Regions from separate parts of the Alcanivorax xiamenensis genome, predicted to be linked through region 2. Evidence: predicted binding sites of a transcription regulator. Region 2 holds the regulator's gene; the other holds the start of a gene.
The links. Region 2 encodes LexA, which represses DNA repair genes until DNA is damaged. Its sites were predicted from a motif close to TACTGTNTANNTANACAGTA; they were not measured.
Positions count from the first base shown of each region.

Region 1: the regulator LexA is predicted to act here: its motif matches at 1,826-1,845, upstream of uvrA (excinuclease ABC subunit UvrA).

Region 1 is NZ_AQPF01000036.1:1,980-16,649, reverse strand. Features, by position in the region: gene uvrA (excinuclease ABC subunit UvrA) at 1-1,812, opposite strand, end outside; gene A6D6_RS16565 (LuxR C-terminal-related transcriptional regulator) at 1,944-2,591, opposite strand; gene A6D6_RS16560 (MFS transporter) at 2,823-4,190, shown strand; gene ssb (single-stranded DNA-binding protein) at 4,258-4,776, shown strand; gene gspN (type II secretion system protein N) at 5,419-6,138, shown strand; gene A6D6_RS16545 (type II secretion system protein N) at 6,348-7,211, shown strand; gene gspD (type II secretion system secretin GspD) at 7,306-9,420, shown strand; gene A6D6_RS16535 (tetratricopeptide repeat protein) at 9,498-10,556, opposite strand; gene A6D6_RS16530 (adenylate/guanylate cyclase domain-containing protein) at 10,543-12,039, opposite strand; gene A6D6_RS16525 (alpha/beta fold hydrolase) at 12,457-13,440, shown strand; gene A6D6_RS16520 (SDR family oxidoreductase) at 13,726-14,670, opposite strand, start outside.
Region 2 is NZ_AQPF01000017.1:46,453-61,122, forward strand. Features, by position in the region: gene A6D6_RS11900 (hypothetical protein) at 1-1,293, opposite strand, end outside; gene rmf (ribosome modulation factor) at 1,498-1,704, opposite strand; gene rlmKL (bifunctional 23S rRNA (guanine(2069)-N(7))-methyltransferase RlmK/23S rRNA (guanine(2445)-N(2))-methyltransferase RlmL) at 2,120-4,210, shown strand; gene A6D6_RS11915 (glutaredoxin family protein) at 4,207-4,443, shown strand; gene A6D6_RS11920 (TatD family hydrolase) at 4,652-5,539, opposite strand; gene A6D6_RS11925 (DUF1499 domain-containing protein) at 5,536-5,934, opposite strand; gene lexA (transcriptional repressor LexA) at 6,295-6,909, opposite strand; gene A6D6_RS11935 (cyclic nucleotide-binding domain-containing protein) at 7,310-7,960, shown strand; gene A6D6_RS11940 (universal stress protein) at 8,027-8,485, opposite strand; gene topA (type I DNA topoisomerase) at 8,746-11,472, shown strand; gene A6D6_RS11950 (hypothetical protein) at 11,573-12,100, shown strand; gene A6D6_RS11955 (CNNM domain-containing protein) at 12,129-13,154, shown strand; gene A6D6_RS11960 (TetR/AcrR family transcriptional regulator) at 13,226-13,852, shown strand; gene A6D6_RS11965 (L,D-transpeptidase) at 14,068-14,538, shown strand; gene nagZ (beta-N-acetylhexosaminidase) at 14,543-14,670, shown strand, end outside.

The DNA.
Region 1 (14,670 bases), on a different contig from region 2:
GACCCGTTTTTTCGGAACGGCGATGGCGCGCCGGCCGGACAAATAGTCACCGGTCAGGGACCGGGGGTTGCCGGCCACGTCTTCCGGTTTGCCCTGGGCCACCACTTGTCCACCATGCACGCCAGCGCCGGGGCCGATATCGATGACATGGTCCGCCATACGGATGGCGTCCTCATCGTGCTCCACTACCAGTACGGTATTGCCGAGATCACGCAGCCGGGTCAGGGTGCTGAGCAGGCGCTCATTGTCGCGCTGATGCAGGCCAATGGAGGGCTCGTCGAGCACGTACATTACCCCCACCAGGCCAGCGCCGATCTGGCTGGCCAGGCGGATACGCTGGGCCTCACCGCCGGACAGGGTCTCCGCGCTGCGCTCCAGAGTCAGATAGTCCAGGCCGACATTGACCAGGAACTGCAGACGGTCACGGATTTCCTTGAGAATCTTCTCGGCGATCTCGCCCCGGCTGCCGGCCAGTTTCAGTTGATCGAAATAGTCGAATGCCTTGCCCACCGCCATGCGCACCACCTGGGGCAGTGTGGTTTCGTCGATGAACACATGCCGGGCGGCTTCCCGAAGCCGGGAGCCGTGACAGCTCGGGCAGGTGGAGGTCGACAGGTAGGTGGCCAGATCCTCGCGTACCGCGTCCGACTCGGTTTCCCGATAGCGGCGCTCCATGTTGGGGATGATGCCCTCGAACGGATGGTTGCGGCTGATGATGTCTCCACGGTCGTTGAGATAGCGGAATTCCACGTTTTCCTTGCCGGTACCGTAGAGGATCTTCTTGCGGACGGTTTTACTCAGTTTTTTGAACGGCACATCCATATCAAAGCCGATGCTGTCAGCCAGAGAGGTGAGCATCTGGAAATAGTAGACGTTGCGGCGGTCCCAGCCGCGAATCGCGCCCTCGGCCAGGGACAGTTCATCGCTGGTGATGACCTTGTCCTCGTCGAAGAACTGTTTGACACCCAGACCGTCGCAGCTCGGGCAGGCACCGGCCGGGTTGTTGAATGAAAACAAGCGGGGTTCCAGTTCTGGAATGGAGTAGCCACAGTGGGGGCAGGCGAATTTGGCGGAGAAAGTCGTCTCTTCGCCCTTGCCGTCCATGGGGGCGATTACGGCGATGTCATCCGCCAGGTGCAGGGCGGTCTCGAACGATTCCGCCAGACGATTCTGCAGATCCGGACGCACCTTGAAACGATCCACCACCACTTCGACGGTGTGCTTCTTGTTCTTGTCCAGGGGCGGGGTGTCGTCCATGTCGTGGATACGGCCGTTGACCCGGACCCGCACGAAACCCTGGGCACGAAGTTCGTCGAACAGATGCAGATGCTCGCCTTTTTTTTCCCGAACCACTGGCGCCAACAGCATCAGCCGGGCCCCATCCTCCATGGCCAGTACCTGATCCACCATCTGGCTGATGGTCTGGGCCGTCAGTGGCGTGTCGTGCTCGGGACAGCGGGGTTCGCCTACCCGGGCGAACAGCAGCCGAAGATAGTCGTAGATCTCGGTAATGGTGCCCACGGTGGAGCGTGGGTTGTGGCTGGTGGACTTCTGTTCGATGGAAATCGCCGGGCTCAGCCCCTCGATATGGTCGACATCGGGCTTTTCCATCATCGACAGGAACTGCCGGGCGTAGGTGGACAGCGACTCCACGTAGCGGCGTTGCCCTTCGGCGTAGAGCGTGTCGAACGCCAGCGACGATTTGCCGGAACCGGACAGGCCGGTGATCACCACCAACTTGTCCCGTGGAATGTCCAGGTCCACGTTTTTCAGGTTATGGGTACGGGCACCGCGCACCAGAATGGTATCCATGGGTACTGCCACCTACTGTCAAAATGAACAGTGGAGTATAGGGGAAATGATGTGAAGGAGAAAAGAAATGAACGGTCGGGCGGCGGCGGGACTGGAAGGGCCGACACGCGATGCGTGTCGGCCGGGGGGAATCACAGGTTTTCCTGGGCCCAGTTCACCGCCTGCAGGCGATTGGAAGCGTTGATCTTCTTGAAGATGTTGTAGATATGGGTCTTGATGGTATGGGGGCTGAGGTTCAGGGCGCTGGCAATCTCGGAGTTCTTGGCGCCGGTGGCCATGACTTTGAGTACTTCCACTTCGCGGTCGGTCAGATTCACTTCGCTGCGTGAGAAGGTCTTGTTGAACGCGCGGCTTTTCACCAGATATTGCTGCAGCACTTTGCGCGGGAACCACAGCTCGCCTTCGAAAATTGCCTTGATACCCTTGGTCAGCAGGCCCTGGGGGCAGTCGTGCAGGAAGCCGCCATTGACCATCGGCAGGCCGGCCAGACGCGACAGGGAGGCGTCGTCGTCCACGTTGAAGACGCCGGTGAGCACGTCGCAATCCAGGCGCTGGTCCACGGCCAGGAGATGATTGATGACATCGTTGACGTCCACCGAATGGTAATCCACCAGGAACAGGTTCTGCTCCGCTCCGGCCAGATCGTCTTCGGCTACCATGTCAACCGTTTTCACGGCGGTGGCGGGAATGGACTCCTTAGCGAGAAACTCGGTAAGCAGGGCGTTTTGCAGGTGCTGGTTACCAACCACGTACACCTTCTGAGCAGGGATTTTGTCCATGGAGTCTTCCGTGATGCGCTGAGGCTATCGGAGTGGCTACGAAAAATACCGTATTGTGCAAAAATCTATCACCCCTGGCGGGGCGGTTCAATTTGCTATTGCCTTAACTGACAAGGTTTTACAGGTTCGGGCTTGATTCGGATCGGTATCCGGTCGTTTTGTTCCCGCCCGGTGCCGGGGGAATCTGGTACACTTGCCGCCCCTAACCAGTCGCACCAGTTGTCAATCACCATGACGGATCAGCCCACCGCCGCGCTACGGCGCACGGAAATCAGTGCCAGCGGTTCCCTGGCCGCGATCTTTGCCCTGCGTATGTTCGGGCTGTTCATGATTCTACCGGTGTTCGCCGTGTTCGGTGGGCAGCTTGAGGGCGCCACCCCGCTGCTGATCGGTACCGCCATTGGCGCCTACGGTTTGATGCAGGCGTGTCTGCAGATCCCGTTTGGTATGCTCTCCGACCGCTTCGGGCGCCGTCCGATGCTACTGATCGGTCTGGCCCTGTTCATGGCCGGTGGCGTGGTGGCGGCGCTGAGTGACACCATCCACGGCGTTATCCTGGGGCGTGCCCTGCAAGGGGCCGGTGCCATCGCCAGCGTCATCATGGCGCTGATCGGCGATGTGGTGAGCGAGCGCAACCGTACCAAGGCAATGGCCCTGATCGGAATGTCGGTGGGCGGTTCCTTCATTCTGGCACTGATTCTGGGGCCACTGCTGGCTCACTGGCTGGGACTGAGCGGCCTGTTCTGGTTGACCGTGGCCCTCGGGGCGGTGGCGTTGCTGGTGGCGCTGCGGGTGCCGGCGCCAAAGGTGATGCAGGATGAGGCGCTGCCGCCGTCGCAGCGGTTCCGGCAGGTGCTTGGCAGCCCTGATCTGCGCCGCCTGGATCTGGGTATCCTGGTGCTGCATCTGACCATGACCGCGTCCTTCGTGGTGCTGCCCAAATTATTGCAATCCCGGCTCGGATTGAGCCTGGAGCAGCATAGTCTGCTGTATCTGGTGGTTCTGGTGGCGGGTTTCCTGGCCATGATCCCGCTGATCATCGCCGCGGAGCGCCATGGCGCGGTACCGATCAAAAGAGCGGCGGTGGCTTTGCTGATCGTCGCCGAGGTGTTGCTGGCGGTGGCCGGCGAGACCTTGTGGCACTTTGTGCTGGCCTTGTTTGTCTATTTCATGGCCTTCAATCTGCTGGAAGCCCTGTTGCCCTCCATGGTTGGCCGAGCCGCGCCAGCCGGTACCCGTGGCACCGCCATGGGCGTGTACTCCACCAGCCAGTTCCTGGGCGTCTTCATCGGCGGGCAACTGGGCGGTGCCCTGTTTCAGTGGGTGGGCGCCGAGGCGGTTTTCTATGGGTGCGCCGCCATGGCGCTGTTCTGGTTATGGCGTCTGGCCGGCATGAAGGAACTGCCAAAGCTCGATAACCGGGTCATTCAACTGAACCCCGCCGACGACCCGCGCCATACGGTGGAGCGGCTGCGTGCCGTGCCCGGTGTGCTGGAGGCGGTGGTGGTCACCGAGAAGCATCTGGCCCTGCTGAAGGTGGATAATCAGCTGCTTGACGAGCACGCGCTCCAGGCCCTCGCCGCCGAAGGGCAAAACTGACAGAATACCCGTTTATCCAGTTACGCCGCCGCAGGGCGGCCAGTCGAATTTGAGGGAGTGAAAGGCCATGGCGAGAGGGGTGAACAAAGTGATATTGATCGGCAACCTGGGTGCCGATCCGGAAACCCGCTTCATGCCCAGTGGCGGGGCGGTGACCAATGTCCGCCTGGCCACCTCGGAAACCTGGAAGGACCGGCAGACCGGTCAGATGCAGGAGCGTACTGAATGGCACCGGGTGGTGTTCTTCAACAAGCTTGGCGAGATCGCCGGTGAATACTTGAAGAAAGGCAGCAAGGTTTACATTGAAGGCTCGATCCGTACCCGTAAATGGCAGGGGCAGGACGGCCAGGACCGCTACACCACCGAGATTGTCGCCAACGAAATGCAAATGCTGGATGGCCGTGGCGAAGGCGGTGGCGGCTTCGGTGGCGGCGACCGCCAGGGCGGTGGCGCGCCCCGCCAGCAGCAAGGCGGCTACGATCAAGGCGGCAATGACTACAACCAGGGCGGCGGCCAGAGCGGTGGTGGTCAAAGTGGCGGTTTCGGTGGCCCGGCCGACGATTTCGACGACGATATCCCGTTCTGACTGCCCGACCCACTCCTGCCCGGGGGCCGTCTGCCCCTGGGCGTCCCCGCGAGGCGGATTTCCAGCTTCCCTTTCCTGAATGTCCTGGTCCCGTGAATATTCCATGACAAAACGACGGTCATGGCGGTCGCGGCTCGTCTTGTTAATGCGGCCCACCATTTCGCGGCAGGTTGCCCGTCGCCGAGGTGGCCAGGCGGCATCAAGTATCAATCCAGACAGTTGGCATCTTTTCGTTGCCCCCGCTCCCGGGGCAACGATCTTTTTCTTCTCCTGATGCCGGCCCTTTTCCTGCTTTCCTCGACGCGCTTGTCACCGTCGCTTCATGGCCATCCCGCCCCGGGGAAAGGGCGTCATGGGCGTGTCATCGTGATGGTCCACCCTGGTGCCCCGTCTTGTGAAATCGCGCCGTCTTGCCCTGCGCGCGGCACTGGCCCTATTTGAGCAGGTGCTAGCAGGCTCCGGATTGAGGTACAGTTAACGTTTCGACTTCGTTGCTGGCGCGGTCGTACCAGTCGGTCCATCAGGACACGGCCAGGCAAGTTCATTGGGGTGTAGTGGATTCATGACCATGTATGCCATGGAAAACAAACGTCCGTGCCGGCACCATCGCATGCCCGGCAGGATGTCGGATGTTGGATTGAAATGATGCGTCGTGGTTTCGCCTTGGGGGCGGTGTTTGTCGTCAGTCTGATCCTGTTTCTCATTGTGTTGATGCCGGCGGCGGTGCTGGTGGAGCGGATTCCGCAACTGCGCCCGGGGGGCGCGCCGCTGACCGTGGCCGACGCCCGGGGGCGCTGGTGGAGCGGCTCCGCGGCGGTCAGTTGGCGCGATCAACAGGGGCGGGCGCGCTGGGAGGTCAATTGGCACGGATTGACGCCGGGGCTTGATCTGGCCATGGTATCCAACGATTTGGATGTGCAAGGCTGGCTGGGCGCCGCCTGGGGTAACTGGCGTCTGGAGCAATGGCGCGCCAGCGTGCCGGTGGCGATGGTAAGCCGCTATATTCCCCAGGGACAGGCCGATGGCACGGTAAGGGTAACCCTGATTGCTCTGGAACTCGCCGATGATGCCGTGGTCGATGCCAAAGGCACCCTTGATTACAGTGGGGGCACGGTTGGCTGGGGGCGCGGTGAGTCGGCGCCGGTGCCGCCTCTTCAGGGGCGTCTGAGCATGATGGAGACCGGCCCGTCGCTGGTGGTGACGGACCCCGAACAGAAAAAAGTGGTTGCCGCCCGGGTGGCGGAGCAAAAACTGAACGTACAAGTATTCAGGGCGTGGCCCCAATTGCTCGGGGTCAGCCAGGGGGGGGATCCCTCCGATGTGGTGTTCCAGATGAGTCAGCCGTTTCCGCCGGGACGCTGACAGATAGCGCTGGAAAAAAAACCGCATTTTTTATATTACGGTAATGTGTCCGCTGTAGGGTCGGTCGACGTCGGCACCCGTGAACGTGTGTCAATGCGGCGGGCCCGGGTGAACAAGGACATCCGGCCAGCCCTGGGTCGTCAGTTCCGGTATCGGAACGGCGGAGGTCGGTGGCGGTTGGTATAACGATAACGGGAAGTGACGCTTTTATGATTCAGTGGGCCCAAAGGGGAAATGCGCAGCAATGGCAGCCTCCGCTCCGTATGGCGGTGATGTTGCTGTTGGTGGTGGGGCTTGCCTACCTGATCGCGCAGACCGTCTGGCTGCTGAGTTACGGCCCCAATGATCCGGTACCGGAATCGGGGCTGCGCACCATGTCCGCGTCCGGGCAGAGCGGGGAGCGTCGCGGCATCTCTCCGTCGGAGATGGAAGCCTGGAACCTGTTCGGGGTGTACCAGGCGGAGGAGGACGTCAGCGACAAGCCTGTCGACGCGCCGGATACCCGCCTTAAACTGAAACTGCTCGGTGTCTTTCGCAGTCTGGATCGCAGCCAGTCTTCCGCCATTATTGCCGAGAGCGGCGGGGACGCCGAGCTGTACCACATCGGCGATGCCTTGCCCGGCAACGCCACCGTCGAAGAGATTTACGCCGACCGTATCATCCTCAAACGCGTGGGGCAGTTGGAAACTCTGCGCCTGAGCGAGCTGGCCGCGCTCGGCGGGGTCTCGGTATCGTCCCGGCCGCCGCCGCCTCCTCCGCCAAGACAGCCCGAGGAATCCTCGCCGGGTGAGGCTGACCTTGGCCAGCAGCGCACCACACTGATTCGTCAGCTCGGCCTCAAGGCTGTTGCCAGTGGCGAGAGCCAGGGGTATTCGCTGGGCTCTTCCGCGCCAAAACAACTGATCGAGCAGGTCGGCCTGAATCAAGGCGACGTGATTTTGTCGGTGAACGGGTATCTCCTGGGCACCGAGGAAAATGACCTGGCGGCACTGCAGTCGTTCCAGGAGTCCCAGAGCGCCACCATCGTGGTACAGCGTGGCGATCAGGAATTCACCGTGAGTTATCCACCGTAGCGAGACCTTTATGGAGCCCCTGAAACAGCATCGTGGAGTTTCTGCCAAGAGGCTCCTGGCACCGGCCCTAGGCAGCATTCTGGCTGTCCTTGTCGTGTCCGTGAGCCTGCCGGCCCACGCGCAGCGCGCCGGCCAGGACCAGGTGGTGCAGAACGCCGATGGCAAGACATGGACCGTCAATATCCGTAATGCGGATATACAGGCGTTTATCAGCCAGGTGGCGGAGATGACCGGCAAGAACTTCGTGGTCGATCCACGGGTCCGGGCCCGTGATGTGACGGTGATATCCAATCAGCCGCTGACGTCCGCCGAGGTCTATGAGCTGTTCCTGTCGGTTCTTCAGGTGCATGGTTACGCCGCGGTACCTTCCGGTGATGTGGTCAAGATCGTCACCAACACCACCGCCAAGCAGAGCAACCTGCCGATGACCGAGGCCAACGAGGCCGGCGGCGAGGAACTGGTAACCCAGGTGATCGCGGTGCAGAACTCCCCGGTGGAGGAACTGGTACCGGTGCTGCGCCCCCTGGTGCCCCAGTACGGCCATCTGGCGGCGGTGGGCTCCGCCAATGCTCTGATCATCAGCGACCATGCCGACAATATTCAGCGCATGCGCGCCATCATTCATCACCTCGACAACACCGAAAGTGAAGAGGTGGAGATTGTTCAGCTGCAGCACGCTTTCGCCGGCAACATGGTGTCGCTGCTCGATCAGTTGGTCAGCAGTCCCCAAGCGGCGGGGGGCAACCGCCGTGCGCCGAGAGCGGAGTCCGCCACGGTGGTGGCCGATGAGCGCACCAACCGTCTGATCCTGAAAGGCGACAGGGCCACCCGGGCGAGGCTGCTGCCGTTGATCGCGCGGCTGGATACTCCTTCTTCCGCCTCCAGCCGGGTTCAGGTGATCCGTCTGAGTCATGGCGACGCCGAGGATATGGCCGAACTATTGATGAACTTCGCCCAGGGGGCGGCGGCGGTGCGTAAGGGAGGGGAAGGTTCCAGTACCCCGGGCGGTTCCAGTGGCGCCGCCGTGGCGGGCACCGGCGACAACAAAGTGTCGATCCAGGCCGACGCTTCTCTCAATGCTCTGGTGATTCGCGCCGAGCCGGAGATGATGAATGAGCTGCAATCGGTGATCAGCCAGTTGGACGTACGGCGTACTCAGATCCTGATTGAAGCGGCGATTGTCGAGGTCACCGGCGACAAGGCTGACAGCCTGGGCTTTCAGTATCTGGCCGGCAGCAGCAGTGGCGGTTATGGCGGCGTCAATTTTTCGGGGCAGGGGCTTAGCGTACAAGGCCTGATCCAGGCCATGCTCACCGATGACCCCACCAATCTGACGCTGGGCGACGGTATTGCCGCTGGTTTTGGCGAAACCGACGCGGATGGAAACCTGCGTTGGGGCGCTCTGGTTCAGGCCCTGGCCAGCACCACCAACACCAATCTGTTGTCCACTCCGAGCATCCTGACACTGGATAACCAGGAAGCGTCCATTATCGTGGGGGAGAATGTGCCGTTCATTACCGGGCAGTCCACGTCCTCCAGTTCCACCACCGCCAACCCATTCACTACCATCCAACGGGAAGATGTGGGCCTGACCCTGAAAGTAACCCCGCATCTGGCGGGTATGGATACCATCCGGCTGGAGCTGGATCAGGAAACCTCCGCGGTGAAGGATGATTCCTCCGCGTCCGATATCATCACCACCAAACGCCAGTTGACCACCACGGTGCTGGCGGATGACGGTCAGACCATCGCCTTGGGGGGTTTGATCAGTGATGACGTGCAGAAGACCGTGCGCAAAGTGCCCCTGTTGGGCGATATTCCTCTGTTGGGTGTGTTGTTCCGCGCCACCAGCGAGACTCACGTGAAACGCAATCTGATGGTCTTCATCAAGCCGACCATCCTGGAAAGCAATGAGCGTCTGGTGGATATGACGCGCGACAAGTACATGGGGATCACCGCCATGCAGTTCAGCGTTGATGAGAATGGCGAATTAGTGCAGGAAGTGAAGAACCCGCTGCCCACCCGGGTCGACCGGCTGTTCAATGGCCGTACCAGCACCTCCGATGATTATCGCCGGGCCTATGAGCGCGAACAGCAACGCAGCGCCGATGAGAGTGTGGTGCCGCCGGCCTCCGGGCCCGTGATCAACGCCGAGCAGGGTTCAGCGGCACAGAAGAGCAAAGCCGACGACGAACAAGGCGAACAATAAGCCTCGCGGGAGCGGTTGGGTTCCCGCCGCTTCCCGTTCTTCCCGTCTTCGGTGAGTGAGCGCTTGTCGCAAGCGGACTATTCCGATGAGGTGGCGTCCAGGGCGCGTAGATTGTTGAGTACCCGCCGGGTTCTTTCCAGCTTCTTGTTGAGCTCCACGTTGTCCGGTGCCAGGGGCTTGAGCTCCTGCCAGATGGCGTACGCGGCCTGATATTCACCACGGGCGTAGAGCGCATCCCCGGTGGCCATATCCTTGTTGTAACGCTCTCGGAAAAGCGTCTCCACCTCGTCGCGCAACGCCGTGAGATGGTTGTTGGGGGTGGTGCGCAGGTATTCCCGTATTGCCAGCAGATCCTGCAGCGAGCCGCTTTCGCGGTAGGCGGCCATTAAAGACTCCGAGCGTTGCTGTTGGCGTTGGGTCTGTTGTTGCTCGGCTCTGTGGCGGGCTTGGGCCAACACCTGCTGCGCTTGGTTCAGGGCCTCGGGCACGGGTCGATCCGGTTGTAGCTGGTGGGCCAGATGCAAAGCCCGTTGTGCCCGTGACCAGTCCCCCTGCGCGGCGTAGGCGTTACCCGCTTCGGTGAGTCGCTCGGCCAGGTCGGCCCGCAGAGTCTGGCGAAGCTCGAGGGTCTGCCCCGCTTCCGGCAGGGTGTAGCCGGGGAGTGTGCTGTCCAGGGAGGCGCTGTCCAACAGGGCGCGGGCCTGGGCCTGCCACCATTCGGAAAGACGTTGCCGCAGGCGCCGTGCCTCTTGCTGATGCAGTGACTCACGCAAGGCCACCAGCGGGCCGGGATAGATCAAATGGCCGCCGGTGGATTCCAGTAGTCCCTGAGCCTCACGCCACTGTTCCTGCCCGGCAAGGCGCTGTGCTTCCGCCAGGGTTTGGTCCCGATATTCGCGGCTCGCCTTGATGATGTCTTCCCGCTGTTGGCTCAGTGCCGCATGATCCGGGGCGTCTTGTCTCAGGCGCTCATCCAGCATTGTCAGTGCTTCCCGGTAACGGTGCTCATGGAGTACCTGCTCCAGGGTCTTCTCGGCGACTTCCGGCGGTGGCGGCGTGGTTTGGCAGGCGCTCAGTGCGAGCGCTCCGGCCAGCAAAAGCAATCCGGGGCGGCGTGATGAATCAGGACGATGCACGGTGGCCGTCCGTATTGAGGCGGGTCAGGAATTGGGCGATGCGTTGCTCCATCAGGGTTTCGGACAGGGCGTGCACACCGTTGACCCGATAGGTGCTGACCGGCTCCTGTCGGCCACGAACGCGCATGGAGCCATACTCCAGGGCCCGCACCCGAGGGGCAATATTGGCGTCCTTGAACACCGAGGCGGCGGCAATGATTTCTCCCGCGGCGGCCATGTTTGAGAGCCGGGATGCCAGATTCACGGTATCGCCGACCACGGTGTACTGCATGCGATCACGGGAGCCCAGGTTGCCGGCCAGCATGGCGCCGGAATTGATACCGATACGGAATTCCACGGTGGTCAGGCCCCGGGCCTGACGGTGCTCATTGAGGCGCTGGATCAGGCGCTGGATCATCACCGCGCAGCAGAGGCCATGGAACAAGTGCTCCGGATCCTCTTCCGGCACCCCGAACACAATCATGGCGCAGTCGCCCATATATTTGTCGATGGTGCCGCGATAGGAGTCCGCCGCCCAGGCGATGGCGTCGAAGTAAACGTTGAGCATGTGGGCCACGGCTTCCGGTGCCAGACTCTCCGACAAGCGGGTAAAGCCGACAATATCGGCGAACACCACGGTGGCGTTGACATCCCGTCCGCCGAGAGTGACCTGGTCCAGGTCGGCCATCATGCTTTTCGCCACCGAAGGGCTGACGAAGCGCTGCAGAACCCTTTCCACCTGGTCTTTCTCCAGCATGCTGTGAGCCATGCTGTTGTAGGCCTCGATCAGCAGCCCGATCTCGTCATTGCGGCGTTCGTGGATACGGAACTGCAAGTCGCCGCGCCGCATGGCGCTGGTGGCGGCCAGCAGATCACGAATCGGCTGGGACAACCGGCGGCTGATCACGAAAGAAGCGATGATGGCGATCAGGCCCATGATCACGGTGGCGGTGATCATGGCGGTCCGGACTTCTTTCTGGGCCAGAGCGATAGGTTGATCGGAGAGGGTGATCGCCACCGCGCCGACCTGAGTATCGTTCACCATAACCGGAGAAATATAAGTGCTCATGGGGGCGTCGGCCAGGGTCCAGCGGCTGACGCCCGCCTCGCTCTGCGGTCCGCGTTGGGTCGGCTGCACGCCGGCTTCGTCGATCAAGTCGCCGTTCCGGTCAAACAGGGTGGCGCCATAAATATTGTCGCTGCGAACCAGGTTGTTGATGTGCACCTTGAGCAGGAAACGATCCTCGGCCAGCAGAGGTTCACGGGCGGTATGCGCCAATTGGGAGGCTATGGCGCCGCCGAAGCTGTCCGCCTGTTGGCGCATGCGTTCCAGCTGGTTGTTCAGCAGCAGAGTGCCGAGAATGGCCATGCCCAGAAGGAGCATCGCCGAGATCGACAGGCCCATTTTCCAGGCAACCGGGAAATAGGCGGGCAGGTAAGGTCGCAACAGCCGGCTGAGCCGGTGCTTGCTCTGTTGCGGTTGTTGTTTTGAAGAATCGTCCACGCTGCTGTTCCTAGAGCCCGTTTGGGAGTGCCCGTCTTCGCCGAAGCTTGAGGCAATATCGCCGTACCCTTGCCGGGGGCGGCTCATAACCGGGCCGGGTGCCGTCGACACCGTGTTGGTATTCTCTATCGGTACTTTCTATTGCTACTTTCTCTCGGTATTTTCTACCCGTATTCCGTATTCTACCTGAATGGCCGCTTCGCGGAGGAGAAGATCAAGGCGTGTCCCCTGTCGGCGGCTTGCCAGGCTGCGGTTCCGGTGTCACATTGCCAGAATGGCGCAGGTTAGGGAACCATGGAATGGGCCTCGTTTCCACCCAACCAGCATGACGGGCTTCGGCGGAGGATGCCTTGTGCATCCGGTAGCCGGGTAGTTCCGGGAGTATTGTCCCGGGAAAGCGGGTTCCAGGAAATTACGATGGGATTTATAAAAGAGCGGCGAGTGCCCGCCAATGGTCTGGATATGTACATTGCCGAGGCGGGCGCCGAGGGTGCCCCTTTGGTGTTGTGTTTGCACGGTTTCCCGGAATGCTGGGCCTCGTGGCGCTATCAGCTGCCGGTGCTGGCTCAGTCCGGATACCACGCGGTGGCGCCGGATTTACGTGGTTACGGCGAAACCCGGGGCGCGGCGACGGTGGAGGACTGCCGTCTGTCCTGTCTGGCCGCGGATGTGGTGGCTCTGATCGAGGTGCTTGGCGCCGAGCGGGCGGTGCTGGTAGGGCATGATTGGGGGTGTGCACTGGCTTGGGAAGTGGCCAGAACCTATCCGGAGCGGGTAACGGCGGTGGTAGGGCTATCGGTTCCCTATGGCGGCCCCGCGCCACGCCCGCCCACGGAAACGATGCGGGACCTGTTCGGCGACCATTTCTTTTACATGCTTTATTTCCAGCAGGCCGAGGTGCCGGAAAACGAGCTTGGAGAGGACGTTCGATATAGCCTGAGGGCCTTGTTTCACAATCTGTCCGCCGAAGGCATGGCCAATTTCCAGGTGGCACCGGATGACAGCGGTGTGCTGGATTCCATGCGCGTGCCGGCGCGGCCCTCGCGCTGGATGCGTGAGGAAGACCTGGATTATTACGTGGCCCGCTTCGAAAAGACCGGGTTTACCGGGGCGCTCAACTGGTACCGGGCCATGGATGCATCCTGGGAAGAAAGCCGCGCTGACGACAACTGGGCGATTCAGGCGCCGGTGCTGTTTCTCGGTGGCATGCAGGATCCGGTACTAATGTTCAGTCAGAAGGCGTTGGCGCGCATGCCGGACTATGTGCCGAATTTGAATACCGTGGTCCTGGACCAGTGCGGGCATTGGATCCAGATGGAGCAGGCCGCGGAAGTGAATCGGGAAATACTCGCGTTTCTGGCGGAGGCGGCGCCGCCCGGAGGGGATCACCCCGAACCCTGATCTGCATCAAGGGGGCCCGGGCGTGAATCGGAGACTATTCTCTCCGGGGCGCAAGCCCCGCTGCGTATGCTTCCGGTATATCCGGCTTTTCAAGGCCCCACGGCGGGGCCTTTTTTAATGGTTCATAGCGGAATGACTGGAATGACCGGAATGGACGTCTACTAGCGGGCGTAATACGGCTCCGCTGTCCATGATGGAAGGCAAGGCCGTTTCCCGCTAAACCGCGATGAACCTTTTTATGACCACCATCCCTGGCGGCCGCCACCATCGCGCGGAACGAACCCGCTACCAGTGAATCCCCTTGAACAGCCGCGAGAAGGCCGCCTGCTCCCGGCTGATCCGCTTCGGCGTGCGCTCGCGTCGCCCCATCGCGGCGGCGGAGTCGGAGAACAGTTTGTAGCCGGTGTTCATGATCGTTTCCGTGGCCCGTGGAGTAATGAAGTGCATCACCTGGCCGAGAACGCCGAGACTGGTGGCGATCCGTTTGGGTTGGCGCACGATGGCGTCGCAGATCATGTCCGCCGCCTGGCTGGGGCTGATGGTGGGCACGTGATTGTACAGCTTGGTGGGCGCGATCATCGGCGTGCGCACCAGAGGCATGTTGATGGTGGTGAAACGGATGCCCTGGTGAGCCAGCTCGCTGGCGGCGCAACGGGTGAACGAGTCCAGCGCGGCCTTGGACGCCACATAGGCGGAGAAGCGCGGCGCGTTGGTCAGAACCCCGATACTGGAGATATTGATGACGTGCCCGCTGCCCTGTTCGAGCATGCTCGGTAGCAGGCGCATGATCAGCCGCAAGGAGCCGAAATAGTTCAGCTGCATGGTGCGCTCGAAATCGTGGAAGCGGTAGACCGAGTTGACCACCGAGCGGCGAATGGAGTGGCCAGCGTTGTTCACCAGGATATCGACCCGGCCGTAATCCTCCAGGACCTCTTTCACCAGGTCGTCCACGGACTCCAGCTTCGAGACGTCGCAGCGGTAGGCCCGGGCGATGCCCCCCACCTGCTTGATCTCGTGCAGGGTCTCCTCCAGTTTCTCGGGAGTACGGGCCACCACCAGCACGGTGGCGCCGGCGCGAGCCAGCTTCAGGGCCGAGGCCTTGCCGATCCCGGAAGTGGCTCCGGTGATCAGTACCACCTTGTCTTCCACCTTGTCCGGCAGCGATGGCAACGGCTGCAATTCATCCTCACGTTGATCCCGTTCCGGGTCCAGGTGGTTTTCCCAGAAATC
Region 2 (14,670 bases):
AATAAAGTGGTCGCTGGGCACGGAGGGGTAATGGAACCGCACCGAGGCGGGTGTCCCCTGGTGGCCGGCCACCTCGCCAAGACCCACCAGGGAAACGGTGATGATCCGGCTCAAACGGTCGGGCGGCCACTCCCAGGGCCGGGTCTCATCGAAACGCCGGAGCGTCGGATCGTACACCGTGGCGGTGGTGGGAATGGCGATCGGAGTAGGCGTATTGGTGGCGGCCTGGAATTGCACCGGGGTGAGCGTCAGCGTTTCTTCGCGGTGCTGATAACCGTTCACCCCCACCAGCAGAACCTCCAGTTCGGCGATGGGCCCGGCGAACGTGGCCTGATGGTAAGACGTGTCGCCATGTTCTTCACGCAGAGCCTGTTGGCGGGCTTCCACCCGTGACTTCACGCTCTCCGGGTCGATCCCGTTGCCATCGATGGCATCATCAATGGTGGCGTCGAGCAGATCCAGCATGGCCGCTTCAAGACCCGGTGGCCCGGTGTTCACCCCCAGTGTGGCCAGAGTGCGTCCGCTATCATCGCGGGCGTTGAGGATCACCGAGTCCCCGCCGGGGAAGGCGCTGTCCGCATCGGTTTTCACCGCCACCGTGGCCTGGTGATGATCCACCGAAACCAGGGTCACCTCGATGTCGCCGACGGTACGGCTTTCCCCCTGCTGGTTTGCCTCGAAGGCAAGGTGTTCAACGCCTCTTGGCACGGTCAGGGCAAGCCGGCCCTGCAGCATTGCCACCGGCGGTGCTTCCTGGTTGCCCGGCATTACGGTGCGCAGGCCGGAACGGCGTTCCTGATAGATAGCGGGCCGGTCGATCATGCCGGGGCGGCTTGCCGTTGGCGTCAGCCGGGTGCCGTCGGAGAGTGTGGCGGCTGTCCACGACAGGGCATGCTCGAAGGGGTAGTCGAACGGCAGCACGATCTGGGTCCGTTCCGGCATTAGTCTCGGGTTGTGTTCGATCAACAAACCGCGCACATAATTGTCGGCCATAGCCTGGGGGGAGCGGTAGTCGGCGAGGATCGCGAGCGATGGGGAGGCGTACTCCGGGGTTGCCGGCGGCAGGCTTTGCCGCAGTTCGGCCCGGCGCATCCAGAAGGCGGTATCGACGAGCCGGGATAGCTGTTCGCGTACGGTATCGTCCGGTACTTCCGCCAAACGTTCCTGATAGCGTTTCTGTTCGGCGTCCAACTGACTCAGTTGCTCATCGACGGAGCCGGGATCGCAGGCGGTCAGAACGAGTACGCCACAGAGTAGGGCGAGGATTTTCAACGGCGGCATGGTGGACCCCATCCGGTTCCTTGGATACCGGGTCATCTTACACGGGAAAGACGGTGTTGCCAGAAGTCCCGGCCAGCGCCGCCGTCTTCAACAAAAATGCCAGGCAAAGAAAAGGGCCCGGGTGGGGCCCTATGGGGTCGGCGCCAAGAGCGCCGGCGCTGTGGAGAACGGGTTGCTTTATCGGTTCATCATATCCGGTTCATTTCCCCCTTACGTTCAGCGGAGATCCTTGAGGTTGTGGATGCCGGCGACACCCACCAGGCCATGTAATTGATCAACGCGTCCTTCACGCCATCCGTTCAGCCAACTGCTGCGCGCCTGTAAAGCGTCGAAGGGACAAAAGTCTTTGGATTTTCCTTTGTAACCGGCCTGGTATCCGCGGCTGTAGGCCCGCTCCTCACGACTCCGTTTCTGTCTTTTCATGGACACTTTCCTCTTTCCTTCATCGTAATGACTGGGAATATCCTGCTGATCCTCTCTGTGTCACAATGCGCCGCCCTGATTCCATACGGAATCTTCTCCGGCGGGGCGAGCCATCTGTCCGCCCGGATTCGTATTCCGGGCATTAATCCCCTGGCTCAAAGGCCCGTGATGCCGGTGGCGAGCACGAGTGATCAGGTGTTGGTAGTGCCTTGGTCCGCGCTCGTTATCGCGCAAACCATTCTTCGAGTATGGGAAAGGGGGCCGCCCGTGTCGAATAACGAACGGCAATATGTGACGGCGTGGTTAAACGGATGCCGCATATTTGACGGTTTCGTGAAAGTTAGCCCATCCCATTGATTTGGCTGATAATTGTTCCGAGGCACCAAGCTGTGCAAACACCGATGAGGCATTTCCCATGGAGTTCGTGACCACTTGCCTGCCAGGCCTGGCCCCGCTGCTGGCCGAGGAACTGGAGGAACTGGGCATATCCGTAACAGAGACCGGTAACGCCCATGTCATCATCGACGGGCGCCAGGAAGACGGCCTGCGGGTATGCCTGTGGTCGCGGTTGGCGGAGCGGGTGTTGCTACCGCTGGTGACCCTGGAGATCAGCGCGGAGGAAGCCCCCGAAGCACTGGCGGCGGCGCTGGACTGGCCGGCCCTGGTGGCGGCCGGCGCGCCGCTGTTCCTCAATCTTGAGCACGGCAAGGGCGTGCGTGGTGATAACCGTATCAGCACCCGGCGGTTGGCGCGGGCGCTGCCGCCATCGTTGCGTGTCTCGGACAGTGAACTGGGGGCATGCTGTGTGCGCGGGCGTCTGGACGAGAATCAGGCCCACTTGTGGCTGGATCTGGCCGGCACGCCGTTGCATCGGCGCGGCTATCGCCTGCGCGAGAATCTGGCCGCCGGCATACTCAGAGCCGGTGGTTGGCACCATCCGGACCGTCCCTCCATGGTGCTGGATCCGTTCTGCGGTAGTGGCACCCTGCTGATCGAGGCGGCCTGGATGGCCGGCGGCGTGGCGCCGGGCGCCTTGCGTCAGGACTACGGCTTCATGGCCTGGCGCGGGTGCCGGCGGGCGTTGTGGGAAGGGCTGCGCGAAGAGGCCGCCGCCACCTTGCATAAGCTGCCGTCGTTACCGCCGCTGAAGGGCTTCGACGTGGACAACCGGGCGATTCAGTTCGCCATGGATAACGCCGAGCGGGCCGGGGTACGGCGCCTGCTACACCTGGAGCGGCGCGAACTGGGCGCCCTGCGTCAGCGGGACCTGGGCGACACCGGTCTGCTGGTGACCAATCCGCCCTGGGGCGAGCGCCTGGAAGAACGGGAGCGTTCCGCCTGGCTGCACGCCGGTCTCGGTCGTTTGATGGGGCAAAGGGCACTCAACTGGACCGCGGTGCTGTTGGGCACCGATGTCACCACTCTGGATCGTTGCGGCATGGCGCTGCAAAGCCAGTATCGCCTGCTCAACGGCCCGCTGAAGAACTATATCCGCGTCTACCGCCCACGGCCGCCGGTGGCGGAGTCACCGCTGCGGGTGGCGGCGGAGCCCGGTTTCGCGCCGCCGGAGGGGGCGGTGCCGCTGCTGAACCGGCTGCGCAAGAACGGTAAACACCTGCGCCGCTGGCTGGAGCGTGAGGATATTCAATCGTATCGCCTCTATGATCGTGATCTGCCGGAGTTCAATGTGGCGGTGGATATTTATGGCGATCAGGCGCTGGTACAGGAATTCAAGGCGCCGTCCTCGATTGACCCTGAAAAGGCCAAGGAGCGCCGCCAGTGGGCGGTGAGCGCGGTGCGCTCGGCGTTGGCGGTGCACCGAGAGCAGGTTCATCTGCGCACCCGTGAGCGGCAGAAAGGGCACAGTCAGTATCAGAAGCTGGACAGCCGGGGCCAATACAAGGTGGTGCGCGAAGGGCGTGCCCATCTGCTGGTGAATCTCAATGATTATCTGGATACCGGCCTGTTCCTGGATCATCGGCCGATGCGGCTGCGGCTGGCTGAGGAGTCCGCCGGCAAACGCGTCCTGAATCTGTTCGCCTATACCGGTGCCGCCAGCGTTCATGCCCTGGTGGGCGGTGCCCGCCGGGTGGTGACGGTGGATGCGTCGCGCCGTTATCTGGACTGGGCCGCCTGCAACCTGGCCCTGAACGGCTTTTCCAGTGACGCCCACCCGCTGGAACGGGCCGATGTGATGGGCTGGCTGGAAACCTGCCGCGAGCAGTTCGACGTGGTGTTTTGTGACCCGCCCACCTTTTCCAATAACAAAAGCCGCCAGGATTTCGTGGTCCAGGAGCATCATGGCGAATTGATCCGCCGTATTCTCAAAAGGCTCGAGCCCGGCGGTGTCCTGTACTTTTCCTGCAACTTCCGCCGCTTCGAGATGGATGAAAGCATTCGTCGCTGGTATCAGGTGGAAGACCTTACCCAATGGAGCACCCCGGAGGACTTTCGCCGTCACGGGTTGCACCATTGCTTTGCCATTCGTCACGGAGAGACACCATGAGCGTCACGCTTTACACCACCTTGGGATGCCATTTGTGTGAGCGGGCCCGGGACATGCTGCTGACCGTGGATCCGATGCTGGCCATCGAGGCCATCGACATTGCCGAGGACGACGATCTGATCGTCAGGTACGGTGAGCGTATTCCGGTATTGCGCCGGGGCGACCAGGAGCTGGCCTGGCCGTTCGGACTGCTGGACGTACGCGCGTTTCTGATGGGTGAGCGGTTGCTCTGATCGCTTCGAATCCACTCTGGGCCACGAAGCCGCTGTGGGAAGCTTGCTTGCAAGCGAATTGTTACTTTTATCCAAAGAATTCGCTTGCAAGCAAGCTTCCCACAATGGCTTTAGCAGCTAAGGGCTAAGGGCTAAGGGCTAAGGGCTAAGGGCTAAGGGCTAAGGGCTAAGGGCTAAGGGCTAAGGGCTAAGGGCTAAGGGCTAAGGGCTAAGGGTGTGCCGGCGTAGTGTGTGTCAGCGCGGCCGGCCAGTCCCGTTGCAAAAACGCCAGGGTGTTGGCCAGGGTTTGCTGGGCCAGAGCCTGCGTTGTTTCCCCCCGCAGGGTCGCCACCCGTGCGCCGATCCAGGGGAGCAGGCAGGGCTCATTGCGGCGTTTTTTCGCCGGCGGTTCCGGCAAGTCCCGGGGCAGCAGGTAAGGCGCGTCGGTTTCCAGCAGCAACCGGTTACCGGGAATGTGCGGCACCAGTTCGGCCAGCTCCCGTCCGCGCCGTTCGTCGCAGACCCAGCCGGTGATGCCGATGAAGCAGTCCAGGTCCAGATAGTCGAATAGCGGGCGGCGTTGGTCGGTAAAGCAGTGCACCACCACGGCGGGCAAACGGTCCCGCCAGGCCTTCAGTATTGGCAGGAAGCGGTCATGGGCATCCCTTTGGTGCAGAAAGACCGGCTTGCCATGGTCCACCGCCAGCGCCAGCTGTGCCTCGAAGGCGTTCTCCTGATCCGGGCGTGGGGAGAAATCCCGATTAAAGTCCAGGCCCATCTCGCCGGCCGCGGCCACCGCCGGTTGCTCCAGCAGTTCCCGTAATTCCGACAGGACGTCGTCGTTACAGAAGCGGGCACTGTGTGGGTGCAGGCCGGCGGTACAGAACAGGCCCTGGTTCGGGTAGCGTTGACACAACGCCACTGCTTGCCGGGATTCCTCGACGTTGGTGCCGGTCAACAACAGACGGGTTACCCCGGCCTCGCGGGCCCGTTGTAACACCGCTTCACGGTCTTCGGCGAATTGACGGTCGGTCAGGTTGACACCGATATCGGCCCATTGGCACTCATCGGCTGGACATTCGCTGGACGGAAACGTATTGGATCCCGGCATACTCATCCGGCGCCTTGGCCCTGAACCGGCGTCAGGCCGCCCAGCCGTTCTTCAAGCCGCTCACGCAGATCCTCCACCCGGCGCCGGTTGGCGCCGAAATCGTAGTATCCGACCCGGGACGCGGAGCGCACTTCAATACCGCCATTCTCGTGCACGTAAAAAGTGACGTCATCAACGAAGCGGAGGACGCGGCTGGTGAAACGGGCCTGCAAGCGGGCCGGTCCCACCTGCTCGAAGCTGACGCGGGGCAGGGTGGCCAGCACCTCGCTCAGTAATTTGAGACTGCCGGCGCGATCGGCGTAGCCTGGAAGAGGTTCCACCCGATGCCGTTCATCCGTGGCCAGGCTGGACACGCAATTGGGGGAGGACGGGCAGGGCGCTAACAAACGGGTGTCGTTCATGGCAAAGCTACTCAGCAATAACAAACCACAGACACAGAGAACACGGCGGACATGCCGTGAGAGAACCCGTGATGCGCCCCCGGCGCTTGGCATCCATTGGGATGCCCGACCCTCCCTGGCACGTCGACTGATGTCGCCGTTATCACTGTGCTTCTTAGGTCCTGACCGTCCGTTCATGAAGGTTCCGTCTCAGGCTACGTTCCATGGTGCCTCCATGGCCGCTACGGAAGGTCATGGCTTTTCATTCCCCGGCCATCAAGGTGGCGACAACAGGACCACGGGTGCCGCGGAGAAAACGCAAATGCGTGCGTAGTGTAACTGGTGGCCACGCATTTTGTCTCCCCGGGGGAAAACCGGGGCTTAATGCGCGTTCGGATCGCGGATCAGGCCGACAAACACCCCTTCGATGATCAGTTGATCCGCGGGCACCTGGATCGGCTCGTAGTCCTCATTGGCGGGCAGCAAGGTGGCGTCGGACTTGTTCAGCCGCAGGGTCTTCACCGTCACCTCCTCGCCAATGCGGGCCACCACGATTTCACCGGAACGGGCCGTTTCGCTCTTGCGCACGGCAATCAGATCGCCGTCGAAGATGCCGGCGTCGATCATGCTGTCGCCCTGCACCTGGAGCAGGTAGGTGGGCCGCTGGCGAAACAGTCCTCGCGGCACCGGTACCGTGCGCTGCACGTTTTCCACCGCTTCGATCGGGGTGCCGGCGGCCACCTTGCCCACCACCGGAAGCTCGTCCTCGTCACCGAGGGCGGACTCCAAAAGCTGAATGCCGCGGGAGCGGTCGCTGTGCAGGCGGATATAGCCCTTACGCTCCAGAGCCCGCAGGTGATCGGAGGCGGCGTTCTTGGACTGGAACCCCATTCGTTCGGCGATTTCCGCCCGGGTGGGGGCCATGCCGGTGTCCGCCTGGGAGTCACGGATGCAATCCAGTACCTGCTGCTGGCGGAGGGTCAGTTTGCTGCTCATGTCGGTCTCCTGTGGGTCGCCACGACGGGAATGGAGTACTGATAATACGAACAGTACAATATGTCCAGTATTTTTGTCATCCCCGATGTTGTTACAAAGCGCTCTCCACTCGCCTTGCATGGCCATCCAGGCTAGGCTATGCGCTCGGCGCTTCCCGGGGGGGAGGCGCCGTCGTGGTGTTGTATTCGCTGCCAATGCAGCTCCCACGGTGGCTTGTGGCACCTCTCCGTGGGAGGCTGGCTTGCCAGCGAATAATACAAACACCCGGACCTATCCCATTCGCTTGCAAGCAAGCTCCGACAGCGGCTTCGTAGTTTCCTTTGTGGGAGCTGCCTTGGCGGCGAATGGCGTGCGGACAAGCGGTTCCAAGACTGTGGGGCCGCCGTGGGTTGGGGGAGAAATGAATCAGGCCGAATGGCAACGTTCTCAGCAGGCGAGGGTGGCGTCGTTACTTTCCGGCGTGCCGTTTTTCAATGAAGTGTCCCGTGATGATGCCGATCAGCGTGCCTTGTTGCTGGCCGCTACCCGGATTCTGGAAGCCGCTCCGGGCGAGCTGGTGATCAAGGCCGGTGCCGAGGCCCGCGGGCTTTATTTTCTGCTGCGCGGCGAACTGTGGGTGCTTGGCGAAGGCTCACCGCCGCCGGTGGTCTACCGGGTGTCTCCGGGAGAAGTGTTCGGCGCGTTGTCGCTATTGCTGGAGACGCCGCGCAGCGCCTCCTTGAAGGTGGCGGAGGGGGATCAGGCGAAACCGGCGGTGCTGGCGCGTTTGTCCTTCGCTGATTTCGATGCGCCGAGCTTGGCCTTGTTCAGTCTTGCAACCCGCCTGGCGCTGTTTCACATGCTGGTGCATCAGATTCGCTGGGCGGTGGAGGTGCAGCGCCTGGCGGCGCCGGATGCGGAACTGGAAGCGGCTCTGCGCAAGATCCCGCTTTATCAGGGCGAGAAGGAAACCGTGCGGGAGCTGGCGGCGCTGCGTGAACAGGCGCGGGCGCTGGCGGCGCTGCTGTGCCGTTGGAATGACCACCCCCGCGCCGGCCCGGCGATGACATAGTGAAACCCCGGCCGGCCCGCTGGCCGGCCAGTCGCATGGCTCACGGACCGATCAGGCCGCGAACCGTCAGTCCGATTTCTTGTCCTTGCGCTGGACTTTCACCGCCAATACGTCGCAATGGGCGCCGGGCACCAGACCGCGGGCGGTGGAACCCAGCAACAGAGCCAGACCGCTGCGGGTATGACTGCCCACCACGATCAGATCCGCGCCCAGGGCATCGGCCTTGTCGACGATGGTCTTCTCGATGGAGCCGAGTTCCACATGGATGCGGTCCTCGCTGATCTGGTACTGGCGGGCGTATTCCAGGGCGGTTTCGCGTGCCTGTTTGACCAGGCCGCTTTGCAGGTCGGTGACGTCCATCGGCACGTCGGCGCCGTAGGCCAGTGCCAGCGGCTCGATCACATGGATCAGGTGCAACTCGCCGGAGGCGTTGCCCTCCAGTACCCCGGCGGCACGGCACAGGATGTCGGCGGACTCGTCACTGCAGTCGATGGCGACAAGAATTTTCTGATACGGAGCGGTCACGGCGATCTCCCTCGAACGCTTTTTATCGAGTATAGCCCGGTCCCGGGAAGCGGTCGATTGATGCGGGTCAAGGCCCGCTGAAAGGCCCCCAAAAGGGATTGTGGCCCCCCGAAGCTTGACCGGACGTTAGCGCCGCTGTCTAAATAGGCGCCCCTGAGGGCCCCCGAAACGGGGCCTGGACATCGTATCCGGCCTTTCCCGGCAAGGCGAAGGCCGGATCGACCGACTTCTCGGTAATTCAGTTGTGGGTGACGAACGTAATGGGTAAGTCCCTGGTAATTGTGGAGTCGCCGGCCAAGGCGAAGACCATCAACCGCTATTTGGGCGATGACTTCATCGTCAAGTCCAGCGTGGGCCACGTGCGCGATCTGCCGGTCAGCGGCGGCGGCAAGAAGTCCACGCCCCAGGAACGGGCCAAGGAGGCGGCCTATACCCGTTCGCTGCCGAAGGAAGAGCGCGAGGTTTATAAAAAGAAGAAAGCGCAGTCCCAATTGATCAACCGCATGGGCGTGGACCCGGACCATGGCTGGAAGGCGCACTACGAGATCCTGCCCGGCAAGGAAAAGGTCATCGATGAACTCAAGCGTCTGGCCGCCAAGGCCGAGCGCATCTATCTCGCCACTGACTTGGACCGCGAAGGGGAGGCCATTGCCTGGCACCTGCGGGAAGTGATCGGCGGTGACGATGACCGTTTCGACCGGGTGGTGTTCAACGAGATCACCAAGAAGGCGATCCAGGCCGCGTTCCAGGAACCGGGCAAGCTGGATATGAGCCGGGTGGAAGCCCAGCAGGCACGCCGTTTCCTCGATCGGGTGGTGGGGTTCATGATCTCACCGCTGTTGTGGGAAAAGATCGCCCGCGGCCTGTCCGCCGGCCGGGTGCAGTCGGTGGCGGTGGAGCTGGTGGTGGAGCGCGAGCGGGAAATCCGCGCCTTCACCCCGGAGGAGTTCTGGGAGCTGCACGCCGACACCCACGACAGCAAGCAGCAAGCGGACCAACTGCGTCTGCAGGTGGCCCGTTACCAGGGTGAAAACTTCCGGCCAAACAACGCAGAGGACGCCGAGCGCCACCGTGAGGCACTGCATCGCGCCGGCCAACTGACCATTTCCCAGCGCGAGGAGCGGCCGACCCGGTCGAAACCCTCGGCGCCGTTCATCACCTCCACGCTGCAGCAGGCGGCGAGTACCCGTCTGGGCTTCGGGGTAAAGAAAACCATGATGATGGCCCAGCGCCTCTACGAGGCCGGCCATATCACCTACATGCGTACCGATTCCACCAACCTGAGCGCGGACGCGGTGACGGCGTGCCGGGCCTGGATCGATGACAAGCTGGGCGAGAAATATCTGCCGGCGAAACCACTGTCCTATTCCAGCAAGGAAGGCGCCCAGGAGGCCCACGAAGCGATCCGGCCTTCCGATGTCAATCGCACCTCCGAGTCGCTCAAGGACATGGAGCGCGATGCCCAGCGCCTGTACGAATTGATCCGCCGCCAGTTCATCGCCTGCCAGATGCCGCCGGCGGAATACCTGAGTACCACGCTGACCGCCGAGGCGGACGGTTACGAGCTCAAGGCCAAGGGCCGCATCATGAAGTTCGACGGCTGGACCCGGATCCTGCCGCCGGCGGCGCGCAAGGGGCAGGAAGATACGGTGCTGCCGGATCTCAAGCAGGGTGACGTGCTGGTGATCGATCAGGTCGACGCCACCCAGCATTTCACCAAGCCGCCGGCCCGTTACACGGAAGCCAGTCTGGTCAAGGAATTGGAGAAGCGCGGTATCGGCCGGCCGTCCACCTACGCCTCGATCATTTCCACGATCCAGGATCGCGGTTATGTGCGGCAGGAAAGCCGCCGCTTTTACGCGGAGAAGATGGGCGATATCGTCACCGATCGCCTGGTGGAAAGCTTCCCCAATCTGATGGATTACAACTTCACCGCGCGGATGGAGGAAACCCTCGACGAGATCGCGGAGGGCAAACGCCACTGGCGTGATGTGCTCAACGATTTTTACCAGGATTTTCAGGCCAAACTGGAGGCCGCTCAGGGCGAGGGCAGTGGCAAGCAGGCCAAGGGCGGCATGCGTGCGAATCTGCCCACGGACACCGACATCGCCTGTCCCACCTGCGGCCGTCCGATGCAAATCCGTACCGGCTCCACCGGTGTCTTCCTGGGTTGCTCCGGTTATAGCCTGCCGCCCAAGGAACGCTGTACCGCCACGCTCAATCTGCTTCCCGGCGAGGAGGCGGTGCGGGCCGACGATGACGAGGCGGAAACCCAGGAGTTGCGCCGCAAGAAGCGTTGCCCCAAATGCGGTACGGCGATGGAATCCTTCCTCATCGACGAGAAACGCAAGTTGCACGTCTGTGGTAACAACCCGGATTGCGACGGCTACGTGGTGGAGCAGGGCGAGTTCCGCATCAAGGGCTACGATGGTCCGACCCTGGAGTGTGAAAAGTGCGGCAGCGAGATGCAGTTGCGCACCGGCCGGTTCGGCAAGTTCTTCAAGTGCACCAACGATGACTGCGGCAATACACGCAAGCTGCTGAAGAACGGTGAGCCGGCGCCGCCCCGTGCCGACCCGATCCCGATGCCGCATCTCAAGTGCGAAAAGGTGGACGATCATTACCTGCTGCGTGACGGTGCGTCCGGCCTGTTCCTGGCCGCCAGCAAGTTCCCCAAGAACCGGGAAACCCGGGCGCCGCTGGTGGAGGAGATCCAGTCCGTGGCGGAGCAACTGGATCCCAAACACCGTTATCTCGCGCAAGCCCCCGGCGAGGACTCCGAGGGGCGCAAGGCGGTACTGCGCTACAGCCGCAAGGCCAAGGAGCAGTACGTGATGACCGAGGAGGAGGGTAAGCCCACCGGCTGGTACGCCTTCTATCGGGACGGCAAGTGGGAAGTGGAAGAAAAGAAAGCCGCACCGAAGAAGAAAGCGGCGGCGAAGAAGAAAACCGCCACCAGGAAGAAGGCCTCCGCCCGCAGATCATGAAACAGCGCGGCCCTCTCCGCCAGCAAGCTGGCTTCCCACAGCGGCTTTGTCGTTCTCTTTGTGGGAAGCTGGCTTTAGCAGCGAATAGCCGGAGATAACCATGTCCCGAATGGTGCGGGAAAACGAAATCAGCGGTCTGCGTGAGCGGTTGTTTTTCGCCCGCGACCTGCTCAAGACACTACGGGCCGAGGCCGGCGATTCGGTGGGGCACCGCCTGGCGCTGCGTGGCGCGGTGGTGTTTCATCTTTATTCGGTGCTGGTGGGCATGGCGCGGCAGTCCGCCAAGTCCTACCAGGTGCCCGGTTACGATGACCTGATCAGCCTCGCTGTCCTGGAGCAGGCTTTCGCCAATACCGGTGTTCGCGCCCCGGAGATGCAATTGTTGACCCAGGCGCGGCGGGATCGCTCCGATCCGGTATGCTGGCTGGATCTGGAGCTGCGCGCCGCGGTGGGCGCCGCCGGTCTGGCGCGCCGGGCCACGCCTCCCGGTGAAACCAACGCCCTGGCTCTGCGCGCCGAGGATCCTTACGCGCCCCTGGCCGACGGTGACCTGGAGCGTCTGCAAAAGGCGGCCGACCGGGTAGAGGAACTGCTTGGCTTGTTCGGTACTTATATGGATGAATGGTAAGTATGGAGAATGGTAAGCGGGGAGCGACATGTTGTTACTGATCATCTTCGCCGCCATTGCTTTGGGGTTCTCGTTCCTCTGCTCGATTCTGGAAGCCGCTCTGCTGTCCATCACCCCCAGCTACATCGCCGGTCTCAAGGACGACAAACCCAAGTTGTTTGAACGTCTGCGGCACCTCAAGGATGACATCGACGACCCGCTGGCGGCCATTCTCACGCTCAATACCATCGCCCATACCGCCGGCGCCACCGGGGTCGGCGCCCAGGTGGCGGTGCTGTTCGGGGAAACCTGGCTGGGTGTGGCCTCGGCGGTCATGACGCTGGCCATCCTGATCGTCTCCGAGATTATTCCGAAGACCATTGGCGCCAAATTCTGGCGCGCCCTGGCGCCGCTGCTGCCGCCGGTGCTCAATGTCATGATCTGGGTACTCAAGCCGTTCGTGTGGTTATCGAAAATGATTACCCGGCGGATTGGCGACGGCGAGCCGGATACCGACATTCGGGCGGAGTTGAAGGCGATGGCGGCGATTGGCCACGAGCAGCAGGCGCTGGATGAGGGCGAGCGGCGGGTCATCGCCAATATTCTCAGCCTCCATGACATCAGGGTCGACAAGGTGATGACCCCTCGTACGGTGGTGGAATCGCTGCGCCCGGAGCAGACCGTGGCCGAAGTGCGCCACCACCTGGTGTCCACGCCTTTTTCCCGCTATCCGGTGCTGAACGACAAGGATGAAGCACTCGGCTATGTGCACAAAAGCGATCTGTTGGAAGTGGAAGATGAGCGTACCGTGGGCGAACTGGCCCGTGCCATGGCCTTGTTCCGCACCGACACAAACATCGAGACGGTGTTTGGTGAGATGCTGCGTGACCGGCAACACCTGGGCCTGGTCTACGATGACCTGGGGACCTGGGTGGGCCTGGTCACCATGGAAGACATCATTGAAACCATCCTCGGTCAGGAAATCATGGACGAAACCGATAATGTGGCCAATCTGCGCCACTATGCCCGCCAGCGCTGGAGCCGCAAACTCAAACGCAAGGGCGCCCCGGAATAACGGCCTCTGCTTGACGGTGATCGCCGCCAAACGTATGTTTCAAACGTTTGCTTTCAGCCCGGCAGGTCTCCATGTCTCAATCCGATACTGTGCGCCGCATCCTTGATACGGCGGAAGTGCTGTTCGCCCAGAAGGGGTTCGCGGAAACCAGCCTGCGCGCGATTACCGGCAAGGCCGGTGTTAATCTGGCCGCGGTGAACTACCATTTCGGCTCCAAGGAGGCGCTGATCCAGGCGGTGTTCGAGCGCTATCTGACGCCGTTCTGCCAGGCGTTGTCGGTGAAGTTGAAGGAACTGGAGCTGGACGACGGTCCGCTCAGTCTGGAGCGGCTGTTGACCGTGGCATCGCGGCTGGCGTTGGGCTCCGGTACCGAGGAGCCGCGACGCGCCATGATCTTCTTCCGCCTGGCCGGCCAGGCCTACAGCCAGCCGCAGGACCATCTGCGCGCCTATCTGCGCAAGCATTACGGCGATGTTTTCAACCAGTTCACCACCTTGCTGCGCCGCACCGCACCGGATGTGCCGCCGGTGGAGTTGTTCTGGCGCGTGCACTTCAGCCTCGGGGCGGTGATCTTCACGCTTTCCGGTATGGAATCCCTGCAGACCATCAGCAAGAAGGACTTCAACCGTTCGGTGTCCGCCAGCGATATCGCCCAGCATCTGCTGCCCTTCGTGGTGGGCGGGATAAAAGGCAACTGAAAAGACAGTTGATAGTTGACAGTGGATAGTTGACAGTCCAAAAAACAGGTGACCCTGAGCCGCTGTGGGAAGCTTGCTTGCAAGCGAATATTGCAAACGCTTGAGCGAACCCATTCGCTTGCAAGCAAGCTTCCCACAGCGGCTAAAGAACAGGTTGTTTGTGTTTCCGCCGTCAACTGTCCACCATCCACTGTCAACTTTCCCGCGTTGGTCCTATGCATATCATTATTTCCCTTGCCGATCAGACCCTGACCCTCGATGGCGCCGGCCAGCGTCGTTATCCGGTTTCCACCGCGGCGGTCGGTGCCGATGAGCGCAGCGGCAGTAACGGCACGCCCCGTGGGGAACATCTGGTGCGTGCCCGTATCGGCGAGGGGCTTCCCGTGGGCGCGGTGTTTCGCGGACGCCGCTTCAGCGGCGAGATCCTGACACCGGAACGGGCCGCGGCGGAACCGGAGCGGGACTGGGTGCTCAGTCGCATTCTCTGGCTCGGAGGGCTGGAACCGGGTAAAAACCAGGGCGGTGACGTGGATAGTTTCCGGCGCTTTATTTATATTCACGGCACGCCGGATCATGAGCCCATGGGGCAGCCCGCCTCCCACGGTTGTATCCGCATGCGTAACGCCGACGTCATCGATTTGTTCGACCGCGTGCCATTGGGGTGCGGGGTCTCCATCACCGAGTAATCACATGAATCAGGCCAATAACACCCAGCCTTTGCTGATGCTGGATCTGGAAGGCGTCGCGCTCACCAGTGAGGAGCGCGATTTACTCGTTCATCCCGCCGTCGGCGGGGTGATTTTGTTCAGCCGCAACTA